DNA from 2 places in the Williamsia sp. Y844 genome. Region 2 is predicted to be linked to the other one. Evidence: riboswitches for the same ligand, from Rfam matches in the RefSeq annotation. Region 2 holds a riboswitch; the other holds the start of a gene.
The links. Region 2 has a riboswitch for cobalamin ahead of cobN (cobaltochelatase subunit CobN). Riboswitches for the same ligand answer to the same signal wherever they lie in the genome.
Positions count from the first base shown of each region.

Region 1: it holds a riboswitch for cobalamin, as region 2 does, so the genes downstream of both, AC1TQG_RS14340 (ABC transporter substrate-binding protein) here and cobN (cobaltochelatase subunit CobN) in region 2, are expected to answer to the same signal.

Region 1 covers NZ_JBXCJB010000002.1:424,132-440,491, forward strand. Annotated here, with positions in the region: gene AC1TQG_RS14290 (NADPH-dependent F420 reductase) at 1-500, shown strand, start outside; gene AC1TQG_RS14295 (lipocalin-like domain-containing protein) at 635-2,101, opposite strand; gene AC1TQG_RS14300 (ATP-binding protein) at 2,667-5,906, shown strand; gene AC1TQG_RS14305 (hypothetical protein) at 6,099-6,566, shown strand; gene AC1TQG_RS14310 (multicopper oxidase family protein) at 6,559-8,019, shown strand; gene AC1TQG_RS14315 (DUF2231 domain-containing protein) at 8,467-8,943, opposite strand; gene AC1TQG_RS14320 (response regulator transcription factor) at 9,013-9,690, shown strand; gene AC1TQG_RS14325 (HAMP domain-containing sensor histidine kinase) at 9,687-11,108, opposite strand; gene AC1TQG_RS14330 (hypothetical protein) at 11,176-11,514, opposite strand; gene AC1TQG_RS14335 (universal stress protein) at 11,822-12,694, shown strand; cobalamin riboswitch at 12,841-12,986, shown strand; gene AC1TQG_RS14340 (ABC transporter substrate-binding protein) at 13,109-14,074, shown strand; gene AC1TQG_RS14345 (FecCD family ABC transporter permease) at 14,128-15,132, shown strand; gene AC1TQG_RS14350 (ABC transporter ATP-binding protein) at 15,129-15,917, shown strand; gene AC1TQG_RS14355 (Atu4866 domain-containing protein) at 16,069-16,332, shown strand.
Region 2 covers NZ_JBXCJB010000003.1:548,346-564,705, reverse strand. Annotated here, with positions in the region: gene AC1TQG_RS19430 (TerD family protein) at 1-978, shown strand, start outside; gene AC1TQG_RS19425 (TerD family protein) at 1,016-2,668, shown strand; gene AC1TQG_RS19420 (hypothetical protein) at 2,691-3,041, opposite strand; gene AC1TQG_RS19415 (RNA polymerase-binding protein RbpA) at 3,188-3,532, shown strand; gene AC1TQG_RS19410 (polyprenol monophosphomannose synthase) at 3,633-4,424, opposite strand; gene lnt (apolipoprotein N-acyltransferase) at 4,408-5,931, opposite strand; gene AC1TQG_RS19400 (amidohydrolase) at 6,042-7,649, opposite strand; gene AC1TQG_RS19395 (FxsA family protein) at 7,716-8,258, opposite strand; gene cobN (cobaltochelatase subunit CobN) at 8,359-11,958, opposite strand; adenosylcobalamin (AdoCbl) riboswitch at 12,011-12,086, opposite strand; gene cobG (precorrin-3B synthase) at 12,201-13,328, shown strand; gene AC1TQG_RS19380 (precorrin-8X methylmutase) at 13,353-13,976, shown strand; gene AC1TQG_RS19375 (precorrin-2 C(20)-methyltransferase) at 13,973-15,481, shown strand; gene AC1TQG_RS19370 (cobalt-precorrin-6A reductase) at 15,466-16,224, opposite strand; gene cobM (precorrin-4 C(11)-methyltransferase) at 16,221-16,360, opposite strand, start outside.

The sequences.
Region 1 (16,360 bases), on a different contig from region 2:
ACAGTGCGCTGCCCAAGGGGTTGTTGAGCGGGAAGACGGTACTCGACACCGGAAACTACTATCCGTCTCGGGACGGCCGCATTGCCGACCTCGACTCGGGAACGGTCAACCAATATCAGTGGAACCAGCAGCATCTGCCTGATGCTCTTTTGGTGAAGGCGTTCAACAACATTCTTGCGCACCACATTCCGCAGCTGGCGCGTCCGTCCGGTGCTTCGGACCGCAGCGCTCTTCCTATTGCCGGAGCTGATTCTGATGCGGTCGCCCTCGCTGCGGGTCTGATCGACCGCCTGGGTTTTGACACCCTCGATGTGGGATCCGTTTCGCAGACGTGGCGTTTTGAGCCGGAAGCGGCCGGTTACACACAGGTCTACCTTGCCGATCCGACTGTGCCGGTCGAAGAGTTCATGACCGCTCCGGCCGCGCCGGTATCGAAGGGGAAGCTCCGTGCGGCACTCGACGCCGCCACACCCGTGGATGTCGCCAACCGCCTATTTTGAAAGACGTAGGAGGCACCGGCGGAATACGCACCGTCGCCGCCAGTAACAAAGGTCTCACCTTGCGTACAGCGCAGCAGCACGGACAGCGTTATGTGCGCTACTCCGAATTAGCCGAGCAATCGGCCTCGTTGGTGTCAGAACGCCTGCTCGATCCACGCGTCACCTGAGACCGGCTTGCCCTGGAACGTGCCCACCGGGTCGGCAGTGCCCTCGTAGACGGGTGCGCTGCCCACGGCGAACTCCTGGTCTTGGAGTCGCGTCGTGACGGTGATGTCTGCATCGAAGGAGGGGATCTCGACGCGGAACTGCTGGGCGTAGCCGTTCCCGCTGTCCGGGCTTGTCCACAGCTCGCCGACCGGCGTCACCTTGCTCGCCACGTAATAGAGGTTGCCGTCCGCATCCTGCAGGGTCGCGTAGGCATCTACCGAGACGTCGATCTGCGGTTTGTAGCCCTCGGCGATGATGCCTGCGTTCGAGATCGTGTAGCCATTGTCGAGTTGCATGTCTTGCAGTAGCCAGCGAACGCGGGTGTCGGACGTGTTGCCGCCGAAATTGCCGTACTCGTGGTCCATCCAGGTGGTGCCCTCGACCGCGAACTCCTCGCCGTCGACGGTGATCGTGCCCGATGCCGCGAGCCTGGTGTACGAGAGGTAGTAGTTGTCCTTGGTTATGTCCTGTGTCGTGGCACTGGGCTCAATCCCTGTGCCCCAGACGTAGAACGGACGCCCCTGCTGAGAGAAGGTGAGATCGAATTCGACCTCGTCGAGAGTCTTATCGTCGACGAGTAGCGCCTGCACAGCGATGTTCTTGCTCGGGTCTGCCTGAGGTGCAGTCATCGATACGTGGTTGCGGACGGCGACCGCGGTGGCACCCTGGCCGTCGCCGCCGGTGAGAGTCACGGTAGGCGTGGTCGTGTAGCCGGTGCCCGGCTGCAGCAGGGCGACCTGGCCGACGCCGCCGTCGGCATCGAGGATGGCGATGCCCGAGGCACCGGATCCGTCGCCCTCGATCTTCACGTCGGGGGCCTTCTTGTATCCGGATCCCGCGTCCGGCACGCTGAAACCGCCGACCGCCCAGCCGGGATCACCGAGCTTCGCGTACCAGTCCTTTTTCGGATCGCCCTCTGCCCAGGTCGCGACGTCGAAGGCGCCGAAGGGGGTCGGCCCATACACCTGCGTGCGCTGGTAGTGGCGCTCGTTCTTGACGTCGCTGAGGGAGACCTGAGTCATCGCGAAGTGCTGACCGGTAAAGGATGCGGCGTTGATCTCGAAGCCGAACGTCCGGTCGCCGGCGCGGAGCGTGCCGATGTGCCACCACCATTCGGTGGGGGCACTTTCGTGGCGGTACATGTCCTTGGGCACGCTGAGGACGGCGTTCTCCTCGGGTACCGGGTCGGGTTTGGTCGTGCCGGTCCATATCGGGTTGGCCGGGACGGGAACGCTCGGCGCGGGGACTGCGCCCGAAACGTTCGATGCGGTGACTGCTCCCGAATCATTCGGCGCGGCAACTTCTTCCGCGCCTCCGCACGCGGTCAGCGCCGCCGTGAGTGCCGCGACGACGCCGAGCGCGGACGCGCCGCGCATTAGCGTGCGAACTGACATGAAATGCTCCCTCAACTCCTGAAGTACCGAACATCGGCGTTTTCGCGACCGACGTTATGGAACGACTGCATAGAAATAGCAACAACGGGTCTGTCCGCGGTCTATGCGCCTCAGGAGGGTTCTCGGCCTGAGCAGGTCTTAGCTGTTCGGAAAACCGTCGAAGTGATCGCAGGCAGATTGTTGGATCGCTGATTGCGCGGATATGCAAAAAACTTGCACCGCAGAAGTTTCCACGCTTTTCAAGCGGCCGTCTTTTGCTCCGATTTGGTTTTCTTATGCAAACATAGTACTTATGCCCGCGTCGGACCGTGTGACCATTCAACTGATCGGAGAGATCTCAGTTCGATGTGATGACCGCGTGGTTGATCCCCAAATTATCGGAGGTCCGCGCTGTTCCGAGACACTCGCGTACTTGACGGTCAACAGGCAACGTGACATTCCGCTCGACGAAATCGGGTCGATCCTGTGGCCGAATATCAGGCCACAGTCGTGGAACTCCACGGTACGCACAGTGATTTCGAAGGTGCGTGCAACTCTGGAAGCGGCGAATGTGCCAGGCGACTGTATGCGATCGCGTCGTGGTCATATCCAGTTTGTACTTCCGGAATCGGTCCGAGTTGATCTGGAGTCAATCCGGACCGTGTGCCACAGCGACGATGAGACCAACTGGGTGCGGGCAGACCTCGCGCAGGCTGCACATCGGCTCCTTGCCGGCCCGGTGCTGCGTGGTGTCACGGGGGACTGGGCGGATGCGGTCAGAACCGAGTGTGAGCAACTTCGTCTGCAGGCTTTGGATATCGACGGCCAGAGCTCGTACGAACTCGATGCATTGGATCGCTCCGTGTCGTGTGCGGAGTTGTTGATCAATCTTGATCCGCTACGAGAGCGCGCGTACCGGCTCGCGATGCGCGGCTACCTCCGTCTCGGTGATCGAGGACAAGCCCTGGATGTGGCGGCACGGTGTCGGGATACCCTGTCGCGTGAACTGGGCGTCGATCCCTCTCCGGAGACTGAACAACTGTTTCTTGAAGCATTGAGGACCGAGACTGCTTCTGTCACAACTGCGCCTGGAGAGTCATTCGACGGTCCTGACAGTGGGGGCTGCTCCAAAGTCCTGGTGAGCCTCGACCGCGAACTCGACATCATCGCCTCCGCGTGGGAGAAGGCCGCCGGTGGTGTGGGCCAGTGCGTAGTTGTCACCGGTGATGCCGGACTGGGCAAGACCACCCTCATTTCCGAAGCGATCGATCGCGCACAAGCCCTGCACTACGACGTTCTCTTCGGTCGGTGCAGCGAGGACGCGATCATCGCATTCGAGCCGTTCGTGGAGGCTGCCGGCCGCGAACTCGACGCGATGGGAGTTGCGCAGGCGCGGCGGTGGTTGAGTGAGAATGGCTCTGACATTTTGCGGTTGATTCCGCATGTGGCACGCAGATTCGATGATCTCGCTCCAGTGGAATCTGCCGGCGATGATCGGTCACAGATGGTGACTGCAGTCCACCAGTGGCTCACTGCTCCGACACGATCAGTTCCAACTGTCCTTTTCGTCGATGATCTGCATTGGGCGTCGAGTGCAACGCATTCGCTCCTTCGCTATCTGCTGCAGGCGTGTTCGACTCGGCCCGTGTGTTTTGTACTCACCGCCCGCACGCATGCTTTGGATGATCCGGATCTCAATACGACGCTCAATACCGCTACCCGGTTAGGTGGGGTGCACCGGATCGCATTGAGCGAGTTCACCGTCGACGACGTTCGGGAGTTGGCCTCGACACTGGGATCAAACTTGGACCCGGCGGAATTGCACGCGCGTACGAATGGGCACCCTTTGTTCGTGACTTCGCTGTTTGCCGCCGGTCCGGCAAACAACAGCTCAACGCTACCGACGTCGGTGGTCGAGTTCGTGCGTCGCGCCGAACATAGTCTGGGTTCTGCCGCACAAGATGTGCTGCGGTTGTGCGTGGTGATCGGCATGTCGGCTTCTCGTTCAGTCTTGCGCCTGGCCGCTGACACCATTGTCGATGATGCTGAGTTCTCTGAAGCACTCGACGAACTCCTTCACACACGCCTGGCGACCCTCGTCGAGTCCAGGCAACGTGCGCTGGCCAGTAGTCGGGGAATGTACTTGTCCGGCACCATTGATGACACTGTCGCGCTGCGGCACCCATTGGTTCAGGAAGTGGTGTACTCGGACATCTCGCCGGGAAAGCGCGCAACGCTGCATTCGCGCGTTGGACATGCGTTGGCTCAACGGGGGATTCACACCGAGCCTGAAGACTACGCGCGTGTTTCCTACCATCTGAGCCGCGGACTGACCACTGACCGACATCGCGCAGCTGTGTTCGCGCGGCAGGCCGGAGACCAGGCTTTCGCCCTCGGTGCCTATGAGGATGCGCTGGCGCACTACACCTATGCCGCGGAACAAGTCCCGGACGGTGAGGACAGTGACCGCCATTGTCGGATGCTGATCGGGATCGGACGTGCCCGCCGCGCGCTCCGTGATCCAGGCGCCCGCGCGGCTGCGTTGGCAGCGGTGGCGATGGCCCGCCGCCTGGGTGATCGTGCGCTCCAGGTCGATGCAGTGCTGGCCAGTGGGCGACGGGGGATCGAATTCGTGCAACGCTACGAGGTCGACAACGAACGCGTGGACGTCATCGATGCGATCTGCACGGATATGACCCAGACCGGCCAAGATTCCTCTGCCGACTTCGCAACTCTGTTGTCCCAGCTGGTTATCGAGCATGCGTGGGACGACAGCCGATCTGACCGCGACAGAATGCTCGAGCAGGCGGCCGGCATCGCCCGCCGGCTCGGAGATGGTCCGCTGCTCGCCAACGTATGCGTTGCCGCTCTCATCGGATTGCGGATTCCACACAGCCACAACATGACCACCGCAGCTCTGCGCGAGTTGAACAGCTTGGTCGATTCACATGCCGGCGCGTTGCCTGATGTGACCACCGTGGTGTGGCTGTCGCGGGCCCGGCTCGAAGAGGGCGATCTGATCGGGGCTCGATCTGCTCTCGATACGATCACCGACGCGCACATCGATGGCGATCCCGAACTGGATTGGCTGGTCAAGTATGGCCGACTCGGTGTGGATCTGGCTGCCGGTCGTCTGGGCCAGGCGCAGGAGCAACTGATCCAGATTCGCGCGATTCCGCCGTCACCGGTTGATACCGGCTATTACGGCCGGCTGCTTCCGGCGTTGACGGCCCTGGGGACACTCCGCGGGAGTCTGCAGGAAGTGGTGGACCAATCCGCCCTGATGCGTGCTCATTTCGATACGAACCACACGTTGCGGCCGGCGTTGGCCGTTGCCCTCCTCGACATCGGTGAGCGCGACGGCGCAGCCGAACTCCTGGAGTGGTACACCCCAGAGCGTATCGCCGGCATTCCGGTCGACCCCATGTGGCTGTCCACCGTGACCCTCATCGCCAGGGCAGCAGCCGACCTGTCCGCGGCGGAGCTGTGTGAACAGCTATATCTGCGTCTCGTAGATCATGCCGACTGCACGGTCCTGACATGGGCCAGCCTCTATGGCGTGGTGCACCACCATCTAGCGCACCTGGCCCTGGGTTTCGGTGATCTCCCTCGGGCCGGTTACCACGTCACTGATGCACAACAAGCCCATGCTGACCGTGGATTCGGTGGATGGGAAGCCGAATCGAACTATCTCGGACTACGAATCGATGCCGCCCAAGGTGCTCTCGATCAGAAGCAGGTGGCGCGGGTTCGCGCGCAGGCAGCTCAGATCGGCGCCACAGCGGTCGTTCGCCGGATCGACGCTCTACTCTCCGGTCAACCATGACGGTGCTCGATGGCAATGCCGCAAGGCAATTGCAAAAAATACGCACTTTGTAGCTGTACTGAACCCGGTGTGCGGAGATCCAGGCCCGCGCAAGACCCGAAATGGACGTAGATATGACCTGCTCGACGCTGTGGTCGGTTGCAAGTGTCTCGTGAATGTGCGATCGGCCAACTTCGGAAGTCAGGCGTTGGTGTGGCGCTCAGTGCCGTGGCGTTGACACTCATGGTGAGTGGATGCACCGATTCCGGGTCCGGAAGCCGCGACGGGTTGAAACCGGTTCCGACCCGGACCACACCGGCCGCGACATCGTCGGTCCCAGCCACCGACCCTGGTGGGGTGCTGGCGGTCAACGACTTCACGGTCTTGCCGAACTTTGTGTGTCTGAAGGATGTACCGGCCCGAGTGGTTGTGACGGTCGGCTGGAGTGCGCCGTCGGCGACGGAGGTAACGATGTCTCTCGACGGTCAGGCACTGCCGGTCGGGATTCAGGACAACCTGCCATATCAGGTTCCGGCGGGCGGACCGACCGGCATCGGAGCAGCAGTCGTCTTCGCCTGCGACGGAACGACTTCGCACACCATCGATATCGAGTGGACAGCGCCGGGAATCCTGCCGGCCTCTCGCACTGTCACCGTCACCAAGGAGTCCAACGATGGCTGATGCCACGTCCCAGGCCGGCTCGGTCAGCCGACGCCGGTTTCTCACCGGCAGCGCCGCACTGATCGGTCTGCCACTACTCGGGGCCCCGTTGCTGACTGCGTGCGCCTCGGGCAACGCCGCCTCGGGCGGCGGGACCTGGTTCGAGCCGAATGTCCGTGCGAGTGAGAACGGTACGCTGAGGACTCAACTGCGCGTTCGGGATTCCGATGTGGCCTTGGGCGGTGGGAAGGTTCAGGCGGTCACGTATGAGGGCACCTATCCGGGACCGACACTGGATGTGCGTCCAGGCGATCGCATCGAGGTCTCCTTGATCAATGAGATCGGCGAACCGACCAATCTGCACACCCATGGGTGGCATGTCTCGCCGAAACAGCCGAGCGACGATGTCTTGCTGGCCGTGGAGCCGGGCGAAACGTTTGACTATGCCTATGATCTCCCGTCGGACCACTCGGCCGGAACGTTCTGGTATCACTCGCATCAGCACACGCTCAGTGACACACAGGTTTTCGGCGGTTTGTTCGGTGCCCTGATCGTGCGTGGTGAGCTCGACGAACTTCCGGGCGTCGCGGGTAGACCCGAGCGGCTTCTCGTGCTGAGTCAGACTGAAATCGCCGACGGTCAGATGGTTCCGGGTGACAAGAGCTCGAACAACCTGCAGCAGACGTTGGTCAACGGCACGTTCCAGCCGACCACCGAGATCGCGCCGGGGGAAGTGCAGCGTTGGCGAATCATCAACGCGAGTTCTTTGTTCCTGCGACTGCAGCTCGACGGACATCCCATGCACGTGATCGCCATCGATGGCGATGCACTGACCTCCGTTGAGACACGGGACGTCATCGAGGTGGTCCCAGGGGGACGGGCAGACGTGCTCATCGGGGGAGCCGATGAGGGAACATACCAACTGCAGTCACTGAGCTGGGAAGAGTTCGGCCCCTTCTATTCATCGATGGTTCCGGCCCCGATGCCCTTGCTCACGTTGGTGTCGCAAGGTGACCGGCAGAGTCCCGAACCCGTTCCCACTGCACTGCTGCCTTTCGACGACCTTCGCGACGCCGTCATCGATCGCAGACGCGAATTCGTCTTCGAAGAGATGGAGCCGCGCGGTACCGGCGACATCGAGCACTTCATGTATTTCATCAACGGCACCACGTTCGATCACCATGTGGTCAACGAGACCATGACACTTGGTGACACCGAAGAGTGGCACTTCATCAATCGGACGTACGAACCTCACCCAATTCACATACACGTCAACGATTTTCAAGTTATTGCGATCAATGACGAGCCTGTCGACCAGCAGCACTACCGGGACACAGCAATGCTCCCGCCGTTCGGTAGCCTGACCATCCGGCACCGTTTCGAGGACTTCACCGGCCAGTTCGTCATGCACTGCCACATCCTGTTCCACGAGGACCACGGCATGATGCAGCTACTCGAAGTGGTCGATAGATAACCACGATCAGATTTTGTCGCAACATGATTCGCCCACCGCGCTGAGAGCGCAGTGGGCGAATCAGGTTGCCGATGGTCAGCTGCTGTCGAGTAGTCCGGCAAGTCCCGAGAGGGGACCAGGCGAATCCGTTGCTTTCGCCTTCCACATTGATACTCGTTTCCTCAACTCGATCGACCGCGTGACCTGACGAGGCTCGCGCATCCGTGCACTGCATCTGGATGTGTCCTTGTCACGCGCTGGAGCCGAAACCGGGGATTTGCCCTCCGATGGTGTGCCGCGGGCATTCGAGCCCACATGTGGACCCAATCAAACTCCGGAAGTGCAACTTTTTCGCATTCTCGGGCTTTGACGGGCCATCCGGCGATCAGACATGGCCGTGATGAATGTTCAGCGGGACTTCCTTCCGTCCGTCACGAGGCCCAGATCGTCGTCGCCCTCGATAAGGGATCAGCGCGTCCCATGCCACACTGCCCGTGCACCACTGTCGCCGATCCGGTACACCATCACGATTGAACCAATCGCGAAGATGAGCAACGCGAAGCCGGCGAGCAGAGTTATTCCGGTGCGGGCGCGTGCTTGCAACCTCTCGAGCCGCGACACTGTCCAATCGAGGTGCAGCGCCCACCAGATGACAGCGAACACGAATAAGGGCGCCGCCCATATCAGTGCTTGATCTCCCAGTTCGGCGTGCTTCTCAATCAGCGAATTCGGCGGGACCTTTTGCTCGAGCGATTCGCCCGCGCTGGTGGTCAGCGGTACGAGGACGAGTGCGACAAGGGCCAGCACGGGTGTGATGACCCCGAGTTTTCGTCGCGCGGCGGGCCACACCACGCCGAGCGCCGCGCAGATCGCTGCCAGCGGAAGGAGAACGACCACGAAATGCACCAACAGCGGGTGGAGCGGTAAGCCGTTGATGGAGTCCATGCGGCAGACGTTAGGCGGAGGGTGCTGAAGTAACGCTGAGTACGGCGCGAGGTGGGTACGGTTGGCCGCATGAAAGTGCTCGTCGTCGAGGACGACATCAACGGCGCTGAGACGATTCGGCGTCGTCTGCGTGCTGATGGTTGGGCTGTGGACGTGGCGCACAACGGTCTCGACGGTTTGCACATGGCTCAGACGCGTGGATACGCCGCGATTGTCCTCGACGTCATGTTGCCGAAATTGAACGGATATCAGGTGATTCGCGCTCTGCGTGAACAAGATGTGTGGACCCCCGTGCTCATGCTGACCGCGAAAGATGGTGAGTACGACCAGGCTGACGCGTTCGATCTGGGCGCCGATGACTACTTGATCAAACCGTTTTCGTTCGTGGTGCTCAATGCGCGGTTGCGGGCGCTGCTCAGACGTGGGTCGCCGGAACGACCCGCGGTTCTCGCGGCAGGCGACCTGTCCGTCGACCCGGCCTCTCATGTTGTGCAACGCGGGGTTACGACGATCGAACTCACCCCCAAGGAATTTTCTGTACTGGAGTTTCTGCTGCGCCACAAGGGAACCGCAGTGTCAAAGACCCAGATCATGGGATCGGTGTGGGACGTCAACTATCACGGAGATGAGAACATAATCGAGGTCTATATCGGATACCTCCGCAAACGGATCGACCTTCCGTTCGGTCGTGCATCAATCGAAACGGTGCGAGGCGTCGGATACCGTCTGCGTGACGATGGTGGCTAGAGTGGCGAGCCGAGTGGGAGTTCGATGACGATTGTTGCCCCTCCGAGCATCGGGTCGGTTACGTATACGCGTCCACCGTGAGCACGCACCACTTCGTGGACGATCGCCAGGCCCAAGCCCGTACCGCCGCCGCGGTCCCTGTCCATGTCGAGCCGCACGAACCGGTCAAAGATCCGTTCCCTTAGCTCATCTGGAATGCCGGGGCCATCGTCGGAGATCTCGACTCGCACGGTTCGCCGGTGCTCATCGACAACCATCCGCACCTCCACCTGCGTGGACGCGTAACGAATGGCGTTGTCAAGGACGTTGCGAAGCATGGACGAAAGTCGTTGTGGGTCACCGGCCACACGCGCGGGCACCAGGGTTGTCCGGATCGAGATGGCATGCGCCAGTTCGCTTCGCCGGACACCTTCGTCCACCACCTCATCGAGGTCGACGCCAACGCTCTTCAGTCGCAGACCCTGTTCGTCAGCGCCGGCCAGGAATAACAAGTCGGTGACCAGATCGCGCAAGCGGGTGACCTCCGGTTTGAGGATCTGATCCGCTGTCGCAACATCGATTGGCTCACCGGTCTTGATTGCCAGGTCGACGATGCCGACCAACGTCACCAGGGGGCTGCGTAACTCGTGCGAGGCGTCTCCCACAAACTGCAGCTGCCGCGAGTAACTGTTTTCAAGGCGGTCGATCATCGAATTCATCGTGTCGGCGAGTGCGGCGATCTCGTCTCCGGATTCGTCGACCGTTATCCGAGCGCTGAGGTCGGTCGTCGAGATTTGCGAGGCTTCGCGGCGGATCTTCTCGACCGGCTTGAGTGTCCGGCCGACCAACACATACACAAGCCACACCACCAGCGCGAGTACAAACGGGAAGAACGCGCACAGGAGAACGAAGACGAAGACCACGACTTTCCTCGCGCGGCCTTCAGACGCGGCGACCTCCACGCCGAAATCGCCTTGCGCGGTCGAGACGCCGACAGCCACGCCTCGGTACTCGGTGTTGCCGCCGTCGAGTCGGACATCACCGAATGATCTCTGCTCGCCCGGTTGCGGAATAGACGGCTGCAGTGCAGATTCTGGATCCTCCGGTTTGCTCGTGGCCAGTACATGCCCGCTCGAGTCGACGATCTGGATCAGGTCGACCACGTCCGAAGTCGCCGGCAACGAGCGATCCACATCATCCACCGTGTTGCCGCGCAGGACAGCTATCACCTCTTGGGCCTTGGCTTCGGTTGCCCGGTCGGCGGCTTCCAGCAATGTTTGGCGCAAGATGAGCAGCATCGCAGCCGCGCCGACGGCCAGCGCGAACGCGACGAGCACCGATGCCACGAGCACGAGACGCCTGCGAACCCCGGTCGTTTGTCTGCGTAGCCACACGCGTGCAGGGGCGAACCTGATGGGCCGGGGGTTTTGACCGTCCATCGCCCCACCCTAGGTGGGGGAGCCGCTGTAGATCGGCGCCTGCGTCCGATCGCCTCATTTGAGGTGGCTACACCGCAATGCTGTCGGCTGGTTCTTCATTGCCGAGGTTGAGGCCACCGAAGTAGTGCGCAAGAAAGAAAGCCATCGCAACTCCGCCTGCGACTACGGCGGTCTCATCCCGGGCAGTTCTGGGACGCCGGCGCAGCAACGCGCTGCCGACAGCGAAGTTGATCGCGCCCCATCCGACATTCTCGATGGGGGAGGACAGCCCGACTCCCGGCGGTTTCGCGAACGGGGTGGGAAACCTCTGGCCGGTTATTCCTTTGACCGTGTGCGGGACAGTGTTGACGAGCAGGGCGCCCGCGATGAATCCCGAGATCGTCCCGGTCGTAGTGCGAGCAAACATCACGTGTTGTCTCCCTTGATGAGCTGGTGAGTCCGAGGCTACTGGAGGAACCGGACATCTGTTTTCTCCACGCGCAGAACGGATATCGGCCCGTCGTCGCACTGGATCAGTGGCATGACACGTGCGCGCGGCAGTCCTTGTTCGAGACCGCTGGTCGACCAGCGGTTGGACAACGCTCGTATCGGCTCAGAGCGAGCTGGACACGTTTCGATGTTTGGTTTGCGGTTCGCCTGCAACCGGCGACCAGATCGGCGATCGTGGAGTGACTGGACATGTTGGACGATCTCAGCTGCAAAGGGGACAGGCAATGGCTACGGTGAACGCGCCAATAGTAGTGGCAGTCGATGGCTCTGAGCACGGGCAAAACGCGCTGACGTGGGCTGTTGCCGCCGCTGAACGTGAAGGTCGGACGTTGCGGGTCGTCACGGCGGTCGGAACCATCGTGGCGGGCTACGCGCCGGGCGTGGTGATGACCCAAGACATCATCGACACCCTCCACGACGACGCCCAGCGCATCGTGGACATCGCTGTCGGTACGGTCAAAGCAGCCAATCCCGACGTCGCAGTCGGGGGACAGGTGTTCGACGGTAAACCCGCGCTCGTATTACGCGAGATCTCCAGCTCAGCGCACATGGTGGTGGTCGGCAGTCGGGGGATGGGCGGAGTCACCGGCCTGCTGCTCGGGTCTGTCAGCACCGACGTCTCCGCCCACGCCGACTGCCCCGTCGTCGTGGTCCCCCGTCGACCTCCCACAGCCGGCCCGGTGGTGGCAGGCGTCGACGGCTCTCCCAACTCGCAAGCAGCATTGACCCACGCCTTCATCCAAGCCGACGAACTGAACACCTCGCTGATCGTGGTGCATGCCGATCCAGGATTCTCCAGTGGCGGGAACGACGGACACCCCGAGGTCAGTCAGCAGGTCCACGATGAAGCCGCCGAGCGCCTCGGCGTACTGATGGCCGGCCACCGCGAGGACCATCCCGACGTTGCGGTCGAAACGCGCATCGCGGCCCAGGCCCCCGCGCCGTACCTCGTCGACACAGCCCGTGACGCTCAACTCATCGTGGTGGGAAGCCGCGGCCGCGGCGGGTTTCGCGGACTGCTCCTCGGCTCGGTCAGTCAGGCCATTCTCCACACCGCTTTCTGCCCGGTCATGGTTGTGCACGCCCCCACCAGGTGACCCGGTGGACTCCGACGATGCGGAAGGCTTCGAACCGGTTCGGAGACAAGTGTTCCCAATTGTCATCACTTTCCATTGATCGAGCTGAGATACGGCCGCCCGATCGAGGAGTGGACAGGCCCGCGGCGGAGGTGCCTGACGGCCGGCATGTCACTGCCGTATATGGTTGCCGAGGCCGTCCATGCGGCCACGATCAGCGAGGGAACCCGGTGTGAATCCGGGACTGACGCGCAACGGTAACGACCTCGAATGGGGTCGGAGTCCGGTTACTCACCGATCGGTCTAGAAGTTCCTCGGCTCCGCGACTGGGCCCTGATGTAGGAGTACCGCTTCATGCGCACATCTTGGCGGCACATTGGTGCCACCGCCCTTATGATCACCTCGGCCCTGCTCCTCTCGGCATGTTCGTCGACGATGGATGAACCGGTGTCGGAGACGATTTCAGACGGGTCCGCCTTTCCGCTGACCATCGAGAACTGCGGTCATACCGTCACCATCGACGCACCGCCGCAGCGCGCGGTGTCGCTGAACCAGGGGTCCACCGAGATCCTGCTCTCGCTCGGGCTCGCAGATCGGATGGTCGGCACCGCCACCTGGACCGATCCTGTTCGTGAGAACCTTGCCGACGACAACTCCCGCGTGCCGCGCCTGGCGGACAACAATCCGTCCTTCGAGGTGGTCCTCGACACCGAACCCGACTTCGTCTCAGCATCTTTCGGTGGCACACTCGGACAAGGTGGCGTCGCCGACCGCGACCAGTTCGACAAGCTCGGTGTGCCCAACTACCTCTCGCCCACAGACTGCGACGGCAAGACCGACGCGAGCGTGAATGCCGACGGTGCCCGCACCGACCCCCTGCGCGTCGACACCGTCTACAAGGAGATCCGGGACCTCGCAGCCATTTTCGACGTCCGTGACCGCGGTGAGGCGTTTATCGCCGAACTGCAGCAACGGTTCGAGGCGGCAACGGGATCGGTGGACGCCGCGGGTGTGTCGTTGGCGTACTGGTTCGCCGACACCAAGACTCCCTATATGGCCGGATGCTGCGGTTCGTCGGGCATCATCACCAATTCTGTTGGCGCCGAGAACATATTCGCCGACACCACCAACGAATGGCCTCAGGTCAGCTGGGAGAGCATCCTCGACCGGGACCCCACCGCCCTCGTGCTCGCCGACCTCAGCCGGCGCAGCATCGACGGCGACGCCCTCGACAGCAAGATCGCATTCCTCGAATCGAACCCGGTTACCCAGCGGCTCACCGCCGTTCGCGACAAGCGGTACATTGTGCTCAACGGTGCCGATCTGAACCCGTCGATCCGCACCATCGACGGTGCGGAGAAGACCGCGGCCGCGCTCGAGCAGTGGGGACTGTCGCGCTGACCGCGGTCAGCACCCACCGCGAAGTCCGACCGGCACGGACCGATTCCCGACCGGTGCTCGGGATCCTCCTGTTGGTCGGTCTCGTGGTGCTGGCCGTGTCCATCGCCATCGTCATCACCATCGGACCCGCCAACCTGTCCGTAGGCGACGTATACGCGGTGGTGCTCGATCACCTCGGTCTCGGCAATTCGGGGGTGAGCAGGATCAAGGACGGCATCGTGTGGGAGCTTCGCCTCCCGCGCACACTGCTCGCGGCCGTCTGCGGTGCCGGCCTGGCGCTGTGCGGGACGATCATGCAGTCTTTGCTGCGCAATCCGCTCGCCGACCCGTTTGTCCTCGGCATCTCGTCCGGGGCGTCCACGGGCGCAGTGGTGATCGTTGTTCTCGGACTGGGCGCCGGAGCGGTGTCGCTGTCGGTGGGCGCGTTCCTCGGGGCGGTTCTCTCCTTCGCCCTTGTGATGCTGCTGGCCCTCGGCGCCGGCGGCGGAATGTCCCGGGTGGTGCTGGCCGGAGTGGCCTGTACACAACTGTTTTCGGCCTTGACGTCATTCATCGTGATCTCCTCGGCCGACGCCGAGCAAACCCGCGGTGTGCTGTTCTGGCTCCTCGGTTCGCTGTCCGGTGCCGACTGGACCAATGTCATGCTGTGTGGCACGGTCACCCTGATCGGCCTCCTGGTATGCCTGACGCAGTCGGCAGCGCTGGATGCCTTCACCTTCGGTAACACAGCTGCTGCGTCCCTCGGCATCTCGGTGCGCTGGGTCCGGGTGCTGCTGCTCGGCATCACGGCACTTGTCACCGCAACCCTGGTGAGTGCCGCCGGGGCGATCGGTTTCGTCGGTCTCGTATTACCGCACGCCGCCCGGTTCCTCGTCGGCCCCCGGCACAGTCGGCTGCTGCCCACCGCTGCGGTGGTCGGCGCGATCTTCATGGTGTGGGTTGATACGCTGGCCCGCACTGTTTTTGCGCCCCAGGAAGTTCCGGTCGGTGTCGTAACGGCCCTGATCGGTGTTCCGGCGTTCGCGCTCATCCTCGTCCGGATGAGGTCGAGCCAATGACCCTGTCTGCCAAAAACATTGAATGGAGCCGAGGCGGGCAGTTGGTGCTCGATGGAGTGTCCATCGACCCCGTGAAGGGTGAGACCATCGGTTTGCTCGGCCCGAACGGCTCCGGAAAGTCGTCACTGCTGCGGGTGCTCAGCGGCGTCGCGCATCCGGATGTGGGCCGCGTTCTCCTCGACGACATCGAGATCAGGAACCTGCGGCGACGTCAGATCGCCCGCCGGGTGGCAACGGTGGATCAGCACTCCGATACCGAGGTCGACATCACTGTCCTCGACATCGTGCGGCTCGGCCGCATTCCGCACCGTGGAGTGTTCGGTGGTGATGAGTCCGCAGATGATGTGGCCGTCGAGTTGGCGCTCAAGCGCACCGCGATGACGTCGAAGGCGAATCGACTGTGGCACAGCCTTTCCGGCGGTGAACGTCAGCGCGCTCAGATTGCGCGGGCTCTCGCCCAGGAGCCGGACGAATTGTTGCTGGACGAGCCGACCAACCACCTCGACATCCGGCATCAGCTCGACATCCTGGCCTTGGTGGCCGAACTCCCGCTCACCAGCTACATCGCGTTGCACGATCTCAATCTGGCGGCGATGTTCTGCGATCGGGTGATGGTCCTCGATCACGGGCGGGTTGTGGCCGTCGGCACCCCCGCCGAGGTGATCACCGCCGAGCTGGTGGAAAAGGTGTATCAGGTCCGGGCGTCCGTCTCCATCGACCCTGTCATCGGATACCCCGAGGTCACGTATCGGCCGCAATCGGCGAGCATCCCCGCGCCGGGTTGATCGAACCCAACTGAGTCCGGATTCGCAATTGAGCGTGGGTGCAATGCACCCACGCTCAATTGCAGGATTCGCCATATTCTCGAACCACCTCAACCGGATGTCGGCAGGTGGGAGGGAACGAGAAAGATATGGATTCACGGATGGGAGTGGCATGAGCAGCACATCGACGTCAGACCTCGACGTCGTCGGAATGTGGGTTACGGCAGACGGATACATACGTCAGGAATTGTTACCGAACGGGCGCTACGACGAGGCGCGAGGCAACACTCCCAGCGCTTACACGGGTACGTTTACCGTGATCGGCGCACATCTGGACTATCGCGACGACACCGGATTCACCGCGACCGGGGATGTTCGCGATGGTGTGTTGTACCACGAGCACCTGGTGCTCTATCGCGAGGAACAGACTTCATGAGTCTGTCCTCTCACCCGCATGTCGCTGC
Region 2 (16,360 bases):
TCCGGCGGACAACCGCTGTACGAGTACCGCATCGAGGGTTTGGCCAGCGAGTCGATCGTGATCGCGCTCGAGGTCTACCGCCGCGGTGGTGACTGGAAGGTTCGCGCCGTCGGCCAGGGTTATGCCGGTGGTTTCGCCGCCTTGGTCACCGATCATGGAGTTTCGGTGGACGATGCACCCGCCCCAACACCTCCCGTCCCGACACCTCCGGCACAGGCACCTCCCGCCCCGGCACCAGCCGCACCAGCGCCCAGCTATTCGCGCCCGCAGCCTGCGGCGGCACCCAGCTACCCATCTCAGCCGGCCGCACCAGCCGCGGCGGCCTACACACCACCTCAGCAACCGCCTGCCCCCGCCGGTCGGCCCGAAGTGAGCCTACGGAAGGGCCATCCGGTCAGTTTGGCCAAGGGCCAACGGGTTTCGCTGAACAAAGACGGCGGAGTTGCGCTCACCAACATCCAGATGGGTCTCGGGTGGGATCCCGTTGTGGTGAAGAAGCGGTTCGGTAACCGCAGCGCAGACATCGACCTGGACGCGTCAGTCGTCATGTTCGCCGATTCACAGGCTGCCGACGTCGTCTACTACGGTCAGCTGACGTCGAAAGATGGTTCGATCCGCCACCTCGGTGACAACCTCACCGGAGCAGGCGAAGGTGACGACGAAGTGGTCACCGTTGATCTGACCCGCGTCCCGATGCATGTGAACGCGCTCATCTTCATCGTCACGTCCTACCAGGGTCAGACCTTCGAGCAGGTTGACAACGCTTTCTGCCGCCTGGTGGACCAGACGACCAACTCCGAGCTGGCCCGATACACCCTTGCCGGCGGTATGCCTTTCACCGGCGTGGTCATGGCGAAGGTGTTCCGCGAGGGCGGGGTCTGGAAGCTTCAGGCGATCGGCGAGGGAATCACCGCGCGGCACGCCGGCGAGGCCCTGCCGCAGCTGCAGCGATTCTTGTCGAACGACTTCATGAAATAGACCCGGTGTGTGCGGGTCCGAGAGGAACTTTCGTCAGATGAATGAGCTGGTCGCCGGTCAGAACGCTCCGGCCGGTGAACATGCGCTGAGGTTTTCGGTCGCGGCGACGGGGTTCGAAGTCGACGTTGTCGGCCTCGTCGTCGACGACCGTCTGCATGTGCTCGGCTCCGATGACGTTGTCTTCTACAACCAGCCGGCGACGAGCGGTGTCACGCTGGCCGACGGCCAGTTGTCCATCGATCTCGACGCAGTGCGTCCTGGTGCCCGAGTGCTGTGCGCGGTTGGCTTCGATGACGTGCCCACCGAATCAGCGATGACCGGGATACGTGCGGAACTGACCGGTCGCGCGCAGTCGCCGGGGTTTGCGCTCACATTGCGCCCGACACTCGGCGAAACCGCGCTGCTGTGCTTTGAGCTGTATCAGCGGGTCGGTCAGTGGAAAGTGCGCGCGCTCGGTCAGGGCTACGAAGGTGGTCTGGCTCAACTGATGTCGAGCCACGGCGTCGACGTCGACGATGACGGCTCCGCGACCGACATTGCTTCGATGCCTCAAACTCCTGCCGCCCAACCAGTTTCGCCGGTCACCTCGGAAGACCTTCCGTCGGAGATGGTGCGGCTCGGATCCGACCATGGCGCTGCAATCGCCCGCGCCCACGTCATCTTCGAGGACGCGGCCCGCTCGGCGGCGGGTTTTGTTCAGTCCGAGGGCTTTGCGATCGAACGTCTCGATCGGGAACTCGCCGATGCGATGGCCGATCCGTCGCAGCGTAATTCCCCCGCGACGGCCCTCCTTCGGGACGCCGCGCAAAAACGATGCGATGAGCTGGTGGCAGCCGCGCAGGACCGGTTCGATTCCGATTCCCGGGTTCTGATGGCTGAACTCGCCGCCATCGATCCCCAGTTGCCGCCGGCGATGGCGTCGTGGCAGTCCTCTGCGTGGTCACAGACCGACGGGCATACCGGCAGTGGGTTGCGGTTGGGAGAACTCGCAGCGCCCGAACGGGGTGAACTGCGACTCCCGTTCTGTATTCCGACGCCGATCCCGCGGCCCCTCTGGGTGCTCGAGAACGGTCAATCGGTGGTCTCGGTGGTGACGTCCCTGACTTTGCGACTGGTGACCGCCGCAAGAATGCTCACCTCGGCGTCGCACGACGGCGTCACCATCGACGTCCTCGACCTCACCGGGAAGTTCGCGGCGCTGACCGCACTGCTCGCACCGGTGATGTTGGCGCCACCGGTCACCACACCGGACGCGGTGGCCCCGCGTCTGGATGTGCTCGAGTCGGCCATCGATCTGAACTTGATGGCCATGCAAGCGGGAACCGATGTGGGGAGCGGTCATGACGAGTTCGGCGTTCGGGTGGTGATCGTCGCAGACCTGCCGTTCGGCTGGGAGCCGAGCGATCTCGCCCGACTCCTGCGCATCGTCGATCGGGGAACCCGTCTGGGTTGGGCGTTCGTTTTCGCCGGGTCACTCGACGAACACGAGAGCGATCCACTGGTGGCCGCGATCGCCGACAACACCCTGGTGCTCCCGGTGACCGACGACGCGCGTGCGCACGACCCCTGGGTCGGCCTGGAGTGGACTCTCGAGGCCGAACAGCTCGATCCGCAATCGGAGGTCGCCCAACAGATCGTCGAGAGTCTTCGCAGCGGACAGTCGCGGTCGAATACCGGGCCACCGAGCTGACCGGACCGACCCGGGCCGACTGCTATCGCCAGCGCTCGGCTTCCTTGGCCAGTGCCACCAGTTCAGCGCCCAGCTCCGTCAACTCGTCGCGGCCGGCATCCTCGGCGACAGCGGTCGCGATGTCTTCGGCCGCACACCGCAGTCGGAAGAGACGCTCGATCAGATCTTCGGCCTCTCCGGCGCTCAGAACAACCGAATCCGCAGGGATGGAACTTCCTGCGACCAAGTTTCGTTGTTCGTATGCGCGTTGACGACAGGATTGCTTGCAGTACTTGCGTCGGCGGCCGACCTCGGACTCGACGATCTCGCGTCCGCACCATGCGCAATTGTTGCGTGCGGTGCCGCGTCGCGACGCTGTGGCCTGGGGTTCCATAAGCAGTGAGGTTACTCCGCGCCGACGTCGGCACCGGGGGCAGCCACCCACCAAAATTCCGTCCGCGGCGCGATCGCGGAGGATTTAGCAGGACATCCGCACACACGCGTAAGATGGATAAGTAATCCAACGAAGGGATAGTAGTTATGGCAGATCGAGTTCTACGCGGCAGCCGCCTCGGAGCGGTGAGCTACGAGACCGATCGCGATCATGACCTCGCGCCGCGGCGCATGGTGAAGTACCGCACCGACAACGGCGAGATCTTCGATATTCCGTTTTCCGACGAAGCCGAGGTCCCGTCGACTTGGCCGTGCAAGAACGGTATGGAAGGCACGATTCTCGAAGGTACGGTCACCGAAGAGAAGAAGGTCAAGCCGCCGCGCACCCACTGGGACATGCTTCTCGAGCGTCGCAGCGAAGAAGAGCTCGAGGTGCTCCTGACCGAGCGTCTCGACCTCCTCAAGGCGCGCCGTCGGGGCACCAGCAGCTAGAGGTCTGACAGATCGGCTCAACGCAAACGAGCCACTTATACAAAGACGAGCCACATATTTGTGGCTCGTCTTCGTATAGGTGGCTCGTTTGTCGTAGGTGCTACTTCTTACGCAGCTTGTCGAGGCGATGGGTCAGGCCCCAACGCGGCACCTTGAATGCGGCTTCGCGGACGATGCTGCCGCTCATCTTCGACTCCCCCAGCTCACGTTCGGTGAACGTGATGGGTACCTCGGCCACATCGAAACCGGCTCGCACCGTGCGCCAGCCGAGGTCGACCTGGAAGCAATAGCCGTGCGATTCGATGGCGCCCAGATCCAGTGTCTCGAGTACGTGACGTCGGTATGCGCGGTAGCCACCGGTGATGTCTTTGATCGTCACACCGAGCGCGATCCGCGAATAGATATTGCCGCCGCGGGACAGGATCTCCCGGCGTCGCGGCCAGTTCACGACGGTGCCACCGGGGACATAGCGTGAGCCGATGACCAGATCGGCGCCGGCGTTGACCCGGTCGAGCAGGCGATGCAGCTCCTCGGGAGCGTGACTGCCGTCGGCGTCCATCTCGACCAGGACCGCGTAGTCGCGGGCCAGACCCCATTTGAAGCCGTCGATATAGGCGGCACCCAGACCGTTCTTCACGGAGCGGTGCATCACATGGATTCGTCCGTCACCGTCGGCTGCTGCCAGTTCGTCGGCGAGATCGCCGGTACCGTCCGGGCTGCTGTCGTCCACGATGAGAATGTGCACCGACGGCTGGGTCGCCTGGACCCGCTTGACGATCAGCGGCAGATTCTCGATCTCGTTGAAGGTCGGAATGATCACCAGGGTTCCCGCCCCGTCCGTCCCCACGACCGGACCGGTTGTGCGTGAGTTGTCCTCAGGCCCCGTCACCATGCTCCTCCTTTGACCATCCCCGTAACCTAATGCCTTGTACCACCAGGACCAAAAAACCGCAGACCGTCAAGAGTACGGCCAGACGCTCGGGCCACGGTCCGATCTTGGTGGCCACGGTCTCGTCGGTGTGCAGCGGAATCGACTCCACCAACATCGCCGGCTCGAAGAATCCGCTGCGTGCGGTGGTGTGCCCGTCGGGCGCGATGATGGCGCTGACGCCGCTCGTGGCCGCGACGACCACTGCACGTCCGTGTTCGACCGCTCGCAGCTGTGACATTGCCAGCTGTTGATAGGTCATCTGCGTGCGCCCGAAGGTGGCGTTGTTGGTGGGTACCGACAGGAACTCCGCACCCGACTGGACAGCTTTGCGCGCTGACCGGTCGAAGGCGATTTCCCAACACGTCGATACACCCACCCTCACGGTTTCACCGCTGTTGGTTTCGACATCGACAACACCAGGGCCGGTGCCCGGTTTGAAGTTGCCCGCAGACTCGGCGTACGACGAGAAATGCGTGAAAAAGCTTCGCCAGGGCAGATATTCGCCGAAGGGCTGGATGATCTGCTTGTCGTAACGGCCTTGGATCTGACGACCGTCCGATGCCTGGCGACCATCCCACACCAGCACGGTGTTCGTGGGCCTGCCATCGGGATTTCGAACGAGTGTTCCGACCAGGATCGGGGCATCGACCGCGACGGATGCCATCGTGATCAGTTCGGCGGCGTCCTCGTTGGTCGTGGGATCGATGTCGGATGCGTTCTCCGGCCAGATCACGATGTCCGGCTGCGGTTGTTCACCAGCCCGCACCGCAGCGGCCAGAGCCATGGTTTCGCGCACGTGGTTGTCGAGCACGGCTCGGCGTTGCTCATTGAAATCAAGGCCAAGGCGCGGCACATTGCCCTGAATAGCGGCGACGGTGATCTGGTTGTCGGAACTGTTGCGTGAATCCACGGAGGGCCACAGGAACGCCGCCACGATCGGGGTGATCAGCGTCATGATCAGCGCCGGAACCAGCCGATTCCACTGCCGCGGCGCGGTGGCGGTCCACATCAACACCGCTGCCAAGCCGGCACCACTCAACGCCACGGAGAAGGACACCAGCGGCGCCCCGCCAAGCGAGGCCAGGGACACCATCGGACCACCGAGCTGTCCGAATGCGGCACGGCCCCATGGGAAACCGCCGAAGGGAAATGACGAGCGGGCCCATTCGACGGTGACCCATGCCAACGCGAACCACAGCGGCCAGGCAGGCAACCGGAGCAGGCGGACGGCGAGGACCCCGAACAACCCGGTGTACAGCGACATCACCACTGCCAACGCCACCCACGGCAACGGGCCGACGTAGACGCCTATCCACGGCAGCAACGGGAGGAAGAAGCCGAGCCCGTACGCGAAGCCGTGCAAGAAGCCGTCACGGAATCGGGTGACGTCCTTGAGGGACAGGGCCAGCACCATCAGTGACGCAATGCCCAGAAACCAGAGATTGCGAGGCGGGAAGGCCGCCCACATCAACAGACCACCGATCGCGGCGGTAACCGTCCGTAGGACCAACGGCGCGCGGACAAAAGCGCCGAGCCGGGCCGAGAGCGCCGACCCGCGTGATTCAACCGTGCCAGGGGTCACCGGGCGGCCCTGTCGTAAATCGCTCGTCCGGCGCGGACGGTGCGCACACAGTCCGGGAGTTTGCGTCCGGGTCGCAGATCGGGCAGCGCCGGTACGCGTGATCGTGGGTCGGTGGACCACCGCGCCACCTGGGGGTCGGCCGACCCCGCCACGACCAGTTCTTCGACCTCCCACACCGCGTAGTCGGCAGGCGCGCCCGGAACCAGCGTCCCGGCGACACCGTCGCGGTGACCGCCGGCCCGCCAGGCGCCGCGGGTCGAGGCGGCAAAGGCGGCGCGCGCCGAGATCGCGCTGGTCGGGTTGTTGTGATTGGAGGCGGCGGCGATGGCAGCCCACGGGCGCATCGATGTCACTGGTGCATCCGAGCTGAAGGACAGGCCAACACCCGCTTTGGCGAGTTGCGCGAAGTTGTTGAGCGATCGGCCACGTTCGGCACCGAGACGCTGTTCGTAGAGCTGGCCGGGGCCACCCCACAGGGCATCGAACAGCGGTTGCATGCTGGCGATCATGCCGCCCGCAGCCAGGATGGTGGCGTGGTCCGAGGTGACCATCTCAGCGTGTTCGATGCGGTGGCCCAGGCGCGCCAGCGCCGGACCGCCGAACTCGGCGGCAACATCGGCAACCGCCTGAACCAGCACGTCCATCGCCGCGTCCCCGATCACATGGAATCCCGACTGGATGCCGGCCTCGGTGCAGGCACGCAGATGGGTGGTCACGGTCTGCGCGTCGAGATAGCCGACGCCACACGTGTCGGCGTCGACGTAGGGCTCGCGAAGGAGCGCCGTGTGAGAACCGATCGCGCCGTCTATGAACAGGTCGCCGCCGAGCGCATGGGCGCGGGTCGACTCGATCAACGCCAATGCTTCTGCGGTATCGGATACCGCAGCGCCCCAGTAACGGCGGATCTCGACATCGTGTGCGAGATCGGCCAGCGAGAGGAAGTCGTCGAGTCCGCTGATGTCGGGTCCACCGTTTTCGTGGACGGCGACAATCCCGTTCGCGGCGGCATCGTCGAGCGCTGCCTGCTGGGCGCGATTGCGTCCGGTGGTACTCAGCAGCGCGCGGGCCGCACCGCGCACCCGATGGTGGGCGTCAGCGGTCAGCGGACCCTGCGGGTCGTACCCGAAGGCGCCGGTCAGCCCATCGGCGCGGATGCGCAAAGCGGTTGATGCGACTGCGGAATGTTCGTCGATCCGGGCCAGATACACCGGACGATCTCCGACTACGGCATCGATGTCCGCTGTCGAGGGATGTCCGTCCGGCCATGTCGACTCGTCCCAGCCCAACCCCCAGATGAGGTCGGTGTCGGTGTGTTCGGCGTTGTACCGGCGCAACCTAGCGAGGCAGTCTTCACGGCTGACCGCATCGCTGAGGTCGAGTCCGCGCAGGGCGAGCCCCGTCGACGTGAGGTGAACATGAGAATCGACGAACGCGGGTGCAACAAGTGCCCCGTCGAGGTCGATGACTTCAGCATTGGGGTGCAGTACACGTCCGACCGGATCCGAACCGACCCAGACGACCACGCCGTTTTCGATCGCAATAGCAGTTGCATCGGGGGCCACCGGCGAATAAATGTGCCCGCCGATCAGCAGTTGACTCTCCACGACCGTCCAGTCTGCCTGCCGGACGGTGGCGGGCTGTTGTCAGGGTTACCGACAGGGGTACAAGGATCAGAGGTCGGGGTGCGACTTGGGCAGTTGACGACGGGTCGGGTCGTGGTCGGCCGGGCCGTAGGTGGTGTCGACAACCTGTCCGTCGACAACGGTGACACCGGCCATCCCGCGGCCATATCGCGCGTAGCCCTCCATCGCGCCGACGACCTTGCGGGTACCGACAGCGATGACCAGTGGGCGCAGGACCATTCGAACAGGCTTGAGCAGCAACAGGATACCGATGACGGTCGTGACCAGACCGGGCACGACCATCGCGATGGTCGCACCGGCCAGCAGTGCGGTGTCAGCGACCGGTGCTGCCGATCCGGCAGGACCGGCAGGCGCTCCCGCAGCAGCGTTCTGTCCGGCGGCGCGGAGATTGGCGAGGACCTTGGCACCTTGGCGGCGGAGCAGCCAGAAGCCGAGGACCATCGTGGCGATCACCAGCAGGACCGCCCACGCGAAACCGATCGCAAAACAAAGCCCCACGAAGGCGGCTATTTCTATCGCCACGTAGGTGAGAAAGAGTGCGAGCTTCATGAGATCAACCATCCTGGTCATCGGCAGTGCGTACACAGGGTCAACGATCAGGCCGCCCGATTTTCTCCCGATCCCCCGAATTCAATCGCACCAGGCGCGATGGCTTCGAACTCGGGTCGTCTCAGGCCCCCTCGATGTCGCCTTCGGTCTCGAGAAACACCCGCCGCAGTTCATCGAGCATCTGCGGTGGAGGTGCCGACCACATCTCGCGCTGCGCCGCCTCCAGGAGACGTTCGGCGATGCCGTGCAGCGCCCAGGGGTTGGACTTGTTCATGAACTCCTGGTTGGCCTCGTCGAGCACGTACGACTCGGTCAGCTGCTCGTACATCCAGTCGGCCATCACGTTGGTGGTGGCGTCGTAGCCGAATAGGTAGTCAACCGTGGCGGCCATCTCGAATGCGCCCTTGTAGCCATGGCGCTGCATCGCGGCGATCCAACGCGGGTTGACCACGCGGGCCCGGAAGACCCGCGTGGTCTCTTCCGACAGGGTGCGCGTGCGAACGTTGTCCGGGCTGGTGCTGTCGCCGATGTAGGCCTCGGGATCCTTGCCGGTCAATGCCCGGACCGTGGCGATCATGCCACCGTGGTACTGGAAGTAGTCGTCGGAATCGGCGATGTCGTGTTCGCGGGTGTCGGTGTTCTTGGCGGCGACTGCAATGCGCCGGTATGCCGATCGCATGTCGTCGACCGCGGCCACACCTTCACGTCCGCGGCCATACGCGTAACCACCCCAGGCGGTGTACACCTCGGCCAGATCGGCATCGCTGCGCCAGTCCTTGGAGTCGATCAGTTGGAGCAGGCCTGCGCCGTAGGTTCCGGGCTTCGACCCGAAAATACGACTGGTGGCGCGGTCGACGTCGCCGTGGTCGGCAACGTCGGAACGCGCATGGGCGGCAACGTAGTTCGACTCGTCGGGTTCGTCGAGTGCGGCGATCATCCGAACGGCATCGTCGAGGATCGTGATCACATGTGGGAAGGCGTCCCGGAAGAATCCGGAGATGCGCACCGTGACATCGATACGGGGACGGCCGAGTTCGGCGAGGCTGATCAGGTCCAGTTTTGTCACCCGGCGCGACGCCTCATCCCAGATCGGCATCACCCCGAGGAGTGCGAGAACCTCGGCGATGTCGTCGCCGGACGTGCGCATCGCGCTGGTCCCCCACACGGACAAGCCCACGGACTTCGGATACTCGCCGTGGTCCGAGAGATAGCGCGCCAGAAGCGAATCCGCCATCGCGCGGCCGGTCTCCCAGGCAAGTTTCGACGGTACAGCCTTCGGGTCGACCGAATAGAAGTTGCGGCCGGTCGGCAATACGTTGATCAGTCCACGTAGTGGTGATCCGCTCGGCCCGGCAGGGATGAATCCACCACCGAGCGCGTGGAGAATCCGTGGGACCTCCTGGTCGGTTTGGCGGAGCCGAGGGACGATCTCGGAGCCTGCGAAGTCGAGGATCTTGCGAACATCGGCCGGGTGACCTTCGGCGACAGTGGCGATGGTCGCGGCGTCCCAGTTGCCCTTGGCGCAACCCGCCACCAATTCCCGGGCGATCGCTTCGATGCTGTCGGTGGCGTTGCGGCCTGCGGTTCCGTCTTCGGTGAGCCCCAATGCTTCTCGAAGTCCGGGAAGGCTCTGCGTTCCGCCCCACAATTGCCGGGCGCGCAACATTGCCAGCACCAGATCGACCTCGACATCACCGGCCGGTGGCTGTCCGAGGATGTGGAGTCCGTCGCGGATCTGAACGTCTTTGATCTCGCACAGCCAACCGTCGACGTGCAACAGCATGTCGTCGAAGACGTCTTCCTCGGGACGCTCCGACAACCCGAGATCATGATCCATCTTCGCGGCCTGCAAGAAGGTCCAGATCTGCTGGCGGATCGCCGGGAGTTTGTTCGGGTCGAGCGCGGAAATGTTGGCGTGCTCGTCGAGCAGTTGCTCCAAACGCGAGATGTCGCCGTAACTTTCGGCCCGTGCCATCGGCGGGATCAGGTGATCGACCAGCGTGGCGTGCGCCCGGCGCTTCGCCTGGGTGCCTTCGCCCGGATCGTTCACCAGGAACGGATAGATCATCGGCAGATCCCCGATGGCGGCATCGGTGCCACACGAGGCCGACATTCCCAGTGTCTTGCCCGGCAGCCATTCGAGGTTGCCGTGCTTGCCGACATGGACGACGGCGTCGGCGGCAAAGTGATCGTGCGACGACAACCAGCGATAACACGCCAGATAGTGATGACTCGGCGGCAGATCCGGGTCGTGATAGATCGCAACCGGGTTCTCACCGAAGCCGCGTGGTGGTTGGACCATCAGCACGATGTTCCCGAATTGCATTGCCGCGATCACGATATCGCCGTCCGGATTGACCGAGCGGTCGACGAACAGTTCGCCGGGGGCCGGCCCCCAGTGTTCGATCATCGTCGTCCGGAGGTCTTCGGGCAGCGTGCCGAACCAGTCGCGGTAGTCCGCCGCTGACAGCCGGATCGGGTTGGCTGCCAACGCTTCTTCGGTGAGCCAGTCGGGATCTTGTCCACCGGCGGCGATCAGCGTGTGGATCAGTGTGTCCGAATCGTTCTCGGCCAGACCGGGAACCGAGCCGTCGCCGGATTCCGGTCCGATGTCGTAGCCCGCGTCCCGCATGGCCTCGAGCAATCGGAGCAGGCTCTGTGGGGTGTCGAGCCCCACTGCGTTCCCGATCCGGGCATGTTTGGTCGGGTATGCAGACAACATCACGGCAACCCGGCGATCAGCCGGTGCGATGTACCGAAGTCGCCCGTGGCGCACAGCGATTCCGGCGACTCGTGCACACCGTTCGGAATCCGGGCGGTACCAGGGCAGGCCGTCTTCACCGATCTCCTTGAACGAGAACGGAACCGTGATGATCCGTCCGTCGAACTCGGGTACCGCAACCTGCGTGGCGACGTCCAATGGGGACATGCCATCGTCGTTCGCCGCCCATCCGGCACGGGACGATGTCAGACACAGTCCCTGCAGGATCGGGATGTCCAGACGGGCGAGTTGTTCGATGTTCCAGTTCTCGTCGTCGCCACCGGCCGACGCGGTGGCAGGCGTCGTTCCCCCGGCGGCAAGCACCGTGACCACCAGCGCATCGGCTACCGCAAGCTGTTCGAGCAGGTCATCGGGCGCGGTCCGCAGCGACGCGCAGAAGATCGGCAGTGCCCGGCCGCCCTTGTCCTCGATCGCGTCGCAGAGTGCGTTGATGTAAGCGGTGTTGCCTGCCAGATGCTGGGCTCGGTAGTAGAGAACCGCGATCGTCGGTCCGGTGGTCTCGACCTGGGATTTGCGGTCCAGAATCCCCCACTGCGCGGTGGTTGCCGGAGCACTGAAACCGTGGCCGGTGAGCAGCAGGGTGTCCGACAAAAACGCGTGGAGGTTTGCGAGATTGTCCGGTCCGCCCTGGGCCAGGTAGTTGTGTGCGTCGGCGGCGACCCCGGGAGCGACCGTCGACATCGACATCAGATCGGGATCGGGCAGCTGTTCACCGGAGAGCACCACGGTCGGCAATCCGGCGGCGATCACCGCGTCCAGGCCCTGTTCCCACATCCGGCGGCCACCGAGAATCCGCACAACCACCAGGTCGGCCCCGTTCAGGAGTCGAGGTAGGTCTTCATCGACGAGAAGGCGTGACGGGTTCGCGAGGCGATAGTCGGCGCCGCTGGCCTTGGCCGTCAGCAGATCCGTGTCCGATGTGGACAGCAGCAAGATCACGAGGACCTCCTTGCCGGGAATGCGCGCCCGGCGGTTGGGGTGTAGCAGCGGAGCAACAAGGGTCTGACTTGGGGTTTCCCCATTACAGTGGCGCGACCGTGCCGGATTCTCACCGGCTTCCTCGTTGCGGAATTGCATCAGCATATAAGACCGGCAATTCCAAGTGATCCGACGGCGATGAGTCGGGCAACTGACCGCCACCGAGCGGTGGAAAGTTGATCGGCGCCAGTACCGTGGAACGCATGAGTCGACCATCCGATCGTTGCCCCGGTGTGTTCTCGGCGCATCCGGCGGCAGATGGCCATCTGGCTCGGATCCGGCTGCCCGGCGGTCTGATCACCCCGATCCAGATGCAATCCCTGGTAGGGGTGGCGGATGACTTCGGCGACGGTCATCTCGAATTGACCTCGCGCGGCAACGTCCAACTGCGTGGGATCACCGACGTGGACGGTGCCGGCGAACGCATACTCGAGGCCGGCCTGATCCCGTCTCCCAGTCACGAGCGGGTCCGCAACCTGCAGCTTTCAGCATTGACGGGGCGGCGCGGAGGGCTGATCGATGCGCGGCCGATCCTGGACGACTTCGACATCCGCCTGCAGTCCGACCCGGTGCTGGCGAGTCTCCCGGCCCGGATCCTGTTCGGCGTCGACGACGGGCGTGGCGACATCCTCGCCCAGGGTCCCGACATCGGTGTGCTGGCGATCGATGATCGAGCGTTTGACGTGCTCATCGGCGGAAAGCCGACCGGACGTCGGGTCTCGGCAGATGATGCCGCGGCCCTCATGATCGACCTGGCGTATGCGTTTCTGGCTGACCGGTCCGACGAATGGCGCGTGCAGGATGTTGCCGATCGGACCACCATCGACAACATCTTGGCGACACTGCAGACAACTGGTGAATACCCGAGGTCAGAGCCTATTTCGGAACCACGGGTGGGTTGGTTGACGCAGGATCACGACGACCTGGTGGCACTCGGTTCGGTGGTCGCGCATGGACGGGTCCCGGCGCGAGTCGGCGAGTTCCTGGCTGCCATCGAACGCGACATCTACCTGACGCCGCAAAAAGAGATCCTGATCGTTGACCTGTCAGAAGGCATGGCCGACACCGTACTTCGGGTGATGGCACCGATGGGCCTGATCTTCGACGAGAGTTCACCATGGACCAAGGTCACCGACTGCACCGGATCACCCGGCTGCGACAAATCGCATGCCGATGTCCGTCGGGATTTGGAACTGCACCTGACGTCAGATGACGTCGCGGTCGACGACCGTGAGCACTGGGTCGGCTGCGAACGCGGGTGCGGTTCGCCTCAAGAGAACCATCTTCGGGTCGAAGCCACAGCGACGGGGTACAAGCGTCGCCGACTCTGATCGGCATCTATGGTGGCGAGCACTATGTACACCTACATTCGAGACGGCGCCGAGATCTACCGGCAGTCATTCGCGACAATTCGTGCCGAATCCGACCTCACCATGTTCGACGATGACCTGTCGCAGGTGGTTGTCCGGATGATCCATGCCTGCGGTCAGGTCGATCTGACCGCCGACGTGCGAGCCAGTGCAGGTCTGGTGACCGCGGCCCGCACGGCGATGGAAGCCGGAGCGCCGATCCTCTGCGATGCGAACATGGTCGCGTCCGGCGTGACCCGCAAGCGGTTGCCCGCAGACAACGATGTGCTCTGTCTACTCGGCGACAGTCGGGTCCCGGACTTGGCTGCGGAACTGGAGACCACAAGAACCGCTGCTGCGGTGGACCTTTGGCGACCGATGCTCGAGGGATCCGTGGTTGCGATCGGCAACGCGCCAACCGCGCTCTTTGCGCTCCTGGAGCTGATCGATGCAGGCGGACCACGGCCGGCTGCGGTCATCGGCGCGCCGGTTGGATTCATCGGCGCTGCGGAATCCTGTGCAGCGCTTGCCGATCGAAACGATCTCGAGTACTTGACGGTACTCGGCCGTCGCGGCGGGTCGGCGATCACCGCCGCCGCTCTCAACGCACTTGCCTCGAAGGTGGAATGACGATGACCAGCAGTGGAAAATTGTGGGGCGTGGGCTTGGGGCCCGGTGACAGCGAACTGGTCACCGTGAAGGCCGCCCGCGTCATCGGCGAGGCTGATGTGATCGCGTATCACTGTGCCCGCCATGGTCGTTCGATCGCCCGGTCGGTTGCCCAGCCGTACCTTCGGGAAGGTCAGCTCGAGGAACGGCTGATGTACCCGGTCACCACCGAGACCACCGATCACCCCGGTGGCTACCGCGGCGCGCTCGACGACTTCTATGCCGATGCCGCGGAAGTCCTCGCCGCGCATCTGCGTGCGGGACGTTCGGTGGCGTTGCTGGCCGAAGGTGACCCACTTTTCTACAGCTCGTACATGCATATGCACAAGAGGCTGACCGAGCGTTTCGACACCGAGATCATCCCGGGTGTCACGTCTGTGAGCGCTTCGGCAGCCGCCACCGGTATGCCATTGGTCGAAGCCGAGGAGACCCTGACCGTGCTGCCGGGCACGCTTCCCAAGGCAGAACTCGTCCGTCGACTGCGTGACAGCGATGCGGTGGCGATCATGAAACTCGGCCGGACATTCCCGGAAGTAGTTGCAGCGCTGCGCGAATCCGGTGTCATCGACCGGGCGTGGTATGTCGAACGCGCCTCGACGGGTGCGCAGAAGGTCATGCCCGTGGTCGACGTCGACGCTTCGACGGTGCCGTACTTTTCGATGGTCGTCATCCCCGGTGAGCTCAACAACGCGCAACCATCTGCACCTGTTGCCGGCGTAGCCGGTGAGGTTGTTGTCGTCGGCTTGGGACCTGGCGCCGACCGGTGGACCACCCCGGAAGTGCGTGCCGAGCTGGCGAAGGCGACCGATCTGGTGGGCTACAAGACCTATCTCGACAGGGTGACTCCCCGACCCGGACAACGTATGCATGCCAGTGACAACCGTGTGGAGTCCGAACGGGCCTGCATGGCACTGGATCTGGCAAAGAATGGCGCCCGGGTGGTAGTGGTGTCCTCGGGCGATCCTGGCGTGTTTGCGATGGCGGCAGCAGTCGTCGAAGAAGCAGCGGACCCGCAATGGCGCGACGTTCCCGTGCGGGTGGTGCCCGGAGTGACCGCGGCCAACGCCGTCGCAAGCCTTGCGGGCGCTCCGCTCGGACATGACTATGCGGTGATCTCCTTGTCCGACCGCCTCAAAAGCTGGGATGTGATCACGGCGCGGGTGCGGGCTGCACTGGCCGCGGATCTGGTGCTCGCGATTTACAACCCCGGATCGGTCAGCAGGAATTGGCAAGTTGCGGAACTCAAGGACATCGTTCTGGAATCCAAGGACCCGTCAACGCCGATCATCCTGGGACGCGACGTGGGTGGCCCTGAGCAGTCGATGGTGATCACTACCGTCGGGGAGTTCGATCCTGCCGTGGTCGACATGCGGACGCTGCTGATCATCGGTTCGTCGACCACAACGGTCGTCGACCGAGTCGGAGGCCCGGTGGCGTTCACCAATCGCCGCTACGAGAGCAGCTGACGCACCCAGACTGCGGCGGCGGAAGCCGTTTCGACGGTTTCGCCGCCGGGTGGGGTAGGTCGCCGAACCATGACGACTGGCAGTGAGAGTTGCCGCGCTGCTTCAAGTTTCGCCTGAACCAGCGGGCCACCACTGTTCTTCGTGACGACCACGTCGATGCGATGTTCACGCATCAGGGCAAGTTCGCCGTCGACGGTGTACGGCCCGCGGCTACGGATGATCTGATGCTGCGCTGGTATCGCTCGCTCGGGTGGGTCGACGAGGCGGATCAGAAACCAGGCGTCGTCGATGTCGGCGAAGGCGTCTACATCCTGGCGACCGGTGGTGAGGAAGACTCGGGGACTTCCCTGTTCGCCCGCCAACTCCGCCACGGTCCTGGCGGCTCCGGCGATGTCGGGTACGTCGATCCAGCGATCCCCCGGTTGCGAAAGCCATTCGGGGCGTCGCAAGGTCAGCATCGGTATATCGACTTCTGTTGTTGCGGTAACGGCGTTGGCTGAGATCTGACGGGCAAACGGGTGTGTCGCGTCGACCACTGCCGTGCAGTTGTTGTCCCTCAGCCACACTGTCATACCGTCGACGCCGCCGAACCCGCCGATGCGGACGCCGCCGACCGGTAGCGCCGGATTCTTGACCCTACCCGCGAGCGAGGTGACAACCCGCACTCCTTCGCCGACGAGTTCCTTTGCGAGAGCGCGGGCTTCTGCGGTCCCGCCGAGGACGAGGACTGTGCCCTCGCTCATGACGAATGAGGGTCGTTGCGCAGCTTGGTCATCCGGGCTGACGAGTAGAGATAGCTGTCCGGGAACTCATCCGCGACCAGGACGCGTCCGACAAAGATGACCGCGGTGCGCTGAATATCGTTCATTTCCAGCTGGT